2 regions of the Pseudoalteromonas piratica genome follow, and region 1 is predicted to be linked to the other one. Evidence: predicted binding sites of a transcription regulator. Region 1 holds the regulator's gene; the other holds the start of a gene.

What was found. Region 1 encodes MetJ, which represses methionine synthesis genes. Its sites were predicted from a motif close to TAGACGTCTAGACGTCTA; they were not measured.
Region 2: the regulator MetJ is predicted to act here: its motif matches at 1,752-1,769, upstream of metK (methionine adenosyltransferase).

What each region holds. Positions count from the first base shown of each region.
Region 1 covers NZ_CP009888.1:343,618-346,836, forward strand. Annotated here, with positions in the region: gene metB (cystathionine gamma-synthase) at 1-801, opposite strand, end outside; gene metJ (met regulon transcriptional regulator MetJ) at 992-1,315, shown strand; gene OM33_RS01480 (malic enzyme-like NAD(P)-binding protein) at 1,361-2,602, opposite strand; gene rpmE (50S ribosomal protein L31) at 3,001-3,216, opposite strand.
Region 2 covers NZ_CP009888.1:1,280,201-1,283,419, reverse strand. Annotated here, with positions in the region: gene tkt (transketolase) at 1-1,536, opposite strand, end outside; gene metK (methionine adenosyltransferase) at 1,875-3,062, shown strand; gene OM33_RS05750 (hypothetical protein) at 3,164-3,219, shown strand, end outside.

The sequences.
Region 1 (3,219 bases):
CTCTAAGTAGCGTGCGATAGCAAATGCGTTTTCTTGGTGCTGTTTAATACGCACATTTAACGTACGAATACCTCGTAGCGTCAAATATGCATCAAATGGCGCACCGGTAATACCAATGTTGTTTGCCCACCAAGCAAGCTCTTCACCTAATTCTGCAGTGCGAGTAATTACAACACCACCAACAACATCTGAGTGGCCATTAATGTATTTAGTGGTTGAGTGAATCACAATATCAACCCCAAATGAGATTGGGTTTTGTAATGCAGGCGATAAGAAGGTGTTGTCTGCGCCAACTAAGGCGCCAACCGAATGGGAAACTTCCACTACTTTGGCAATATCTGTTAGGCGTAAAACAGGGTTACTCGGTGTTTCAATCCATACAAGCTTAGGTTTAATTGCTTTTATCTGTTCATAGCAAGACGCATGTGTAAAATCGACAACGGCTACTTTCAACAGGCCACGCTTTTCTAAACTTGTAAATAAACGATAACTACCACCATAGCAATCATGGGGAATTAAGATTGTATCTTCCGGCGTTAAAATTTGTGTGCATAAGTGAACAGCAGCCATACCTGTTGCTGTAACAATCCCTTTTTCGCCACCTTCTAGTTGAGCCAATGTATCCGCTAAAATATCACGATTAGGATTGCCACTTCGGCCGTAGTCGTAATCACGCTTTTTATCAAAATCTGCGAATTCATAGGTAGTTGATAAATACAATGGCGGTACAACCGCGCCATGATGCTTATCTGCGGTAATGCCATTGCGAACAGCAAGGGTTGTTTGTTTACTCTGCTTCATAACTTTGCTACTTAGATGTTTAGACGTCTAAAAGGTTAAACCACTAAATAGCGGAAGTCAAAACTTTTACACGTCTATATAGCCAAACAAATGATATTTGACTATATATTTTAAAACGATAAAATTTTGCCTCTTACTATACGGGCTATCGTCAAAATTAAATCGTAACAGATATAGGCTAGTACACTTTATGGCAACTGAATGGAACGGTGAATATATTCACCCATATGCGGAACACGGTAAAAAATCAGAACAAGTAAAAAAGATTACCGTATCTATCCCTCTTAACGTATTGAAAGTACTGACAGACGAGCGTACTCGTAGACAGGTAAATAACTTACGTCATGCAACCAATAGCGAATTACTTTGTGAGGCATTTTTGCATGCATTTACAGGTCAGCCATTGCCTGACGATGAAGATTTAAGAAAAGATAATCCTGAGCATATTCCGCAAAGGGTAAAAGAGATTCTTGCTGAACGCGGGTTACCGGTTCCTGAATTAGAAGACGAATAAAAAAAACCTCAGCATACGCTGAGGTTTTTTTTGGCTTTAGCTAGGCTAAAGCATGTAATTTTCTGGCATTTCTATTTGTGCCACACCCGAAGCAACTGCAGCTTCCGCAACAGCACGTGCTACACGAGGTAATAAGCGCGGATCCATTGGCTTAGGTATAATATAGTCTTTACCAAACTCAAGGCTTGATTCACCAGACGCAGATAATACTTCCTCTGGCACAGGTTCTTTAGCAATAGCACGAATAGCGTTAACCGCCGCAATTTTCATTTCGTCATTAATCGCTGTTGCGCGTACATCAAGTGCACCACGGAAAATAAACGGGAAACACAACACATTGTTTACCTGGTTTGGGTAATCTGAACGACCTGTTGCCATAATTAAATCATTGCGCGCTGCATTCGCTACTTCTGGCTTAATTTCAGGATCAGGGTTAGAGCATGCAAATACCACTGGCTTATCTGCCATTAACTTTAGATCTTCTGGAGCTAACAAGTCAGGGCCAGAAACACCTACAAATACATCCGCTTCTTCAATTACATCCTGTAATGTACGTTTATCCGTATTGTTGGCAAACAGCATCTTGTATTCATTTAAGTCGTCACGACGTGTATGAATAACCCCTTTTCTATCGAGCATATAAATGTGCTCACGTTGTGCGCCACATTTAATTAGTAGCTCCATACAAGCAATTGCCGCAGCACCAGCACCTAAACACACAATAAGTGCATCTTTAAGCTTTTTACCTTGAATCTCTAACGCATTTAACATACCTGCCGCAGTAACAATCGCAGTACCATGCTGATCATCATGGAACACAGGAACGCTACAACGTTCTATTAGGGCTTTTTCAATTTCGAAGCATTCTGGTGCTTTAATATCTTCTAAGTTAATACCACCAAAGGTGTCCGCAATATTTTCAACCGTATTGATAAAATCCTCGGTTGTGCGATGTTTAACTTCAATATCAATTGAATCTAGACCAGCAAAACGCTTGAATAAAAGAGCCTTACCTTCCATTACAGGTTTTGACGCTAGTGGCCCTAAGTTTCCTAAACCTAAAATAGCAGTACCATTTGAGATAACAGCAACCATATTGCCTTTTGCGGTGTATTTATAGGCATTATTCGGATCTGCAGCAATTTCACGAACAGGCTCAGCAACACCTGGGCTATAAGCTAATGCAAGATCATTTACGGTTTCTGCAGGTTTAGTAAGTTCAATGCTAATTTTTCCGGGAACGGGTTCAGAATGGTATTGTAGCGCTTTTTCTCTTATGTCAGACATGCGTGCCTTATCCTACGATGTTAAAAGTGAGAGATACTGGTTTAATAGTACGGCATTTAGAGTAAATAGAAGTTAAATGCGGTTATATCTTAACCTAAGACCATAGTTTAATTTACAACCATGAGCTTTGGATATTTTCTGCTAAATCATTACCAGATTGAAGTTAATTCAGATCCGACCAGATTTATCACACGCCCTTTTTTACCCTTACTAAGTACTATTTGACCAACAGATAGTAAAAATAGTGACTATTGAAACCATCTATAATCCAGTATATAGCCATCCACTTAGAATAAAAAGACATAGAAAAAGCATTAAAGATGACAAAAATTCATATTGAAATTAAGATACAAAAAAAAGCACCCGTAGGTGCTTTCTTTAATAAGAACGAAAACGTCTTATTTTTTGCTTGATAGAGCGCCGAAACGCTTGTTGAAGCGATCAACACGACCACCTGTATCAAGCACTTTTTGCTTACCAGTGTAGAACGGGTGACACTCTGAACAAACATCTAAGTGGATGTCTTTACAAAGAGTTGAACGCGTTACAAATTTGTTACCACATGAACAAGTAGCATTGATTGCTTCGTACTTAGGGTGGATACCTTCTTTCATAGT
Region 2 (3,219 bases), 940 kb from region 1:
GTCTTTACGCTCAATCGCATCTTGCCATGCAATTGCAGACTCAACTTGGTCACACGGGCGCCAGTTAACTAGGTTAGGCGTTAAACGCATGCTTGCTAGCTGCTCAACTGGTTGGTGCGTAGGACCATCTTCGCCTAGACCGATTGAATCGTGGGTGTACACAAAGATTGAAGGCTGCTTCATAAGCGCCGCCATACGAACTGCGTTACGCGCATATTCCATAAACATCAAGAACGTCGCACCGTAAGGAATAAAACCTTTATGCAGCGCAATACCATTCATAATTGCTGACATACCAAATTCACGTACACCATAGAAGATGTAGTTACCTGATGCGTCATTAGCTGTTAAGCCTTTTGAACCTTCCCAAAGTGTAAGGTTTGAACCTGCAAGGTCAGCAGAACCGCCCATAAACTCAGGTAACAATGGACCAAATGCGTTTAGTGCATTTTGTGATGCTTTACGGGTTGCTGGGTTTTCAGGGTTTGCCTGTAAGCTTTCAATATAGGCTTGTGACTTTTCAGCCCAATCTGCTGGTAATTCACCTTTTTGACGACGTTCAAATTCTGCCGCTAGTTCAGGGAAAGCCGCTTTGTACGCATCAAACTTTTCAGCCCAAGATGCTTCTTTTGCTGTACCCGCTTCAACTGCATTCCAATCAGCATAAATATCAGCTGGAATATCAAAAGCACCGTGTTCCCAGTTCAAGAATTCACGTGCAGCTTGAATTTCAGCATCACCTAATGGTGCACCGTGACAGTCGTGACTGCCTGATTTATTTGGTGAACCGTAACCAATCACTGTTTTACAACAGATTAGTGTTGGCTTACCCGTTTCAGCACGTGCTTCATCGATTGCCGCACGAATGGCTTCGCTATCGTGACCATCTACGTTACGAACTACATGCCAACCGTAAGACTCAAAGCGTGCAGCTGTATCATCAGTGAACCAACCCTCTACTTCACCGTCGATTGAAATACCATTGTCATCCCAAAACGCAACAAGTTTACCTAGGCCTAATGTACCTGCCAATGAACACGCTTCGTGTGAGATACCTTCCATTAAGCAGCCATCGCCTAAGAAACAGTAGGTGAAGTGATCAACAATATCGTGACCTTCGCGGTTAAACTGGTGCGCAAGTGCTTTTTCAGCAACAGCCATACCAACCGCGTTAGTAATACCTTGCCCTAGCGGGCCTGTCGTTGTTTCAACACCCGGTGCATAACCGTATTCAGGGTGACCCGGTGTTTTAGAGTGCATTTGACGGAAGTTTTTAATTTCCTCAATTGGAAGATCATAGCCAGATAAATGCAGTAAAGAATAAATTAGCATTGAGCCGTGACCATTTGACAGAATAAATCGGTCGCGATCAGCCCAATCAGGGTTTGCTGGATTGTGGTTTAAATAGTCGCGCCATAGCACTTCAGCAATGTCTGCCATACCCATAGGGGCACCAGGGTGGCCAGACTTGGCCTGTTGCACAGCGTCCATAGATAGAACGCGAATAGCATTTGCTAGTTCTTTACGTGACGGCATGGATTTTCCTACCTCATTATTTGTTTGCTGTCATAATTTGGATACATTGGCCAATAAGCACTCACCAAAAGGAGCTACTTATTGGTCAATGTACCCACGCAGCCCTATTCTTACCTATAAGCACACGCGGAGCAATGGAAAACCGACTATAATCTAGCTTCTTTATGCACAAAACAGCCTAGTAACAGTGAAGAAATTTCACTTTTAATTTTTTTTAGACGTCTAGGCGTAAAGTTATTGTTTGCAGCGTCGATATTCGATAGAATACGCGACCATTTAATTGAACCTGCGCAAATCCATGTGGCAACGCGCATTTTTTGTGAGTGAGTAGAAATACCATGGCAAGAACTTTATTTACTTCTGAGTCAGTATCTGAGGGTCATCCGGATAAAATCGCTGACCAAATTTCTGATGCGGTTTTAGACGCAATTATCACACAAGATAAGCATGCGCGTGTTGCCTGTGAAACAATGGTTAAAACAGGTGTTGCAATTATCTCTGGTGAAATTTCAACAGATGCGTGGGTAGACCTAGAGTCAATCACACGTAAAGTAATCACAGATATCGGTTACACATCATCTGACGTAGGTTTTGACGGTGACACATGTGGCATCATGAACTTAATTGGTCAACAATCACCTGAAATTGCGCAAGGTGTTGACCGTACTAAGCCTGAAGAACAAGGCGCAGGTGACCAAGGTTTAATGTTCGGTTACGCAACGAACGAAACACCAACTTTAATGCCTGCACCACTTTATTACTCGCACCTACTTGTTGAGCGTCAAGCACAAGCACGTAAGTCTGGTATTCTTCCTTGGTTACGTCCTGATGCAAAATCTCAGGTAACGTTTGTATATGAAGATGGTAAGCCTGTTGCAATTGATGCTGTTGTACTTTCAACTCAGCACAATCCAGACATCGAGCAAGATGCACTTGTTGATGCTGTAATGGAAAACATTATCAAGCACACGCTACCTGCAGAGCTATTAACTGAAGATACTAAATACTTCATTAACCCAACTGGCCGCTTCGTAATCGGTGGCCCTGTTGGTGACTGTGGTCTTACAGGTCGTAAAATCATCGTAGATACTTACGGTGGTATGGCACGTCACGGTGGTGGTGCTTTCTCTGGTAAAGATCCATCAAAAGTTGACCGCTCTGCTGCATACGCGGGTCGTTATGTTGCTAAGAACATTGTTGCAGCTGGCCTTGCTGATAAGTGTGAAATCCAAGTTTCTTACGCTATTGGTGTTGCTGAGCCAACGTCAATCACAGTTGATACATTCGGCACAGGTAAAATCTCTGAAGAGAAATTAGTAGAGCTAGTACGTGAGCACTTCGACTTACGTCCTTACGGTATCACTAAGATGCTTGACCTACTTCACCCAATGTACCAAATGACTGCTGCATATGGTCACTTCGGTCGTGAACCGTTCGAAATGACGGTAGGTGAAGATACATTCACAGCATTCAGCTGGGAAAAAACAGACAAAGCAGACGCACTTCGCGCCGCTGCTGGTTTATAATAACCGTCTGATTGAGAAAAAGCGCCATTGGCGCTTTTTTTTATGCCTGAAATTCAGTTGCTTGGTAAGATAATCGCTCTAAGAAACAACACGGTGACGTTATGTACCTTTCAATCAATCATTACCCTGAAATAACCAAGCATAGTGACCCACAAAG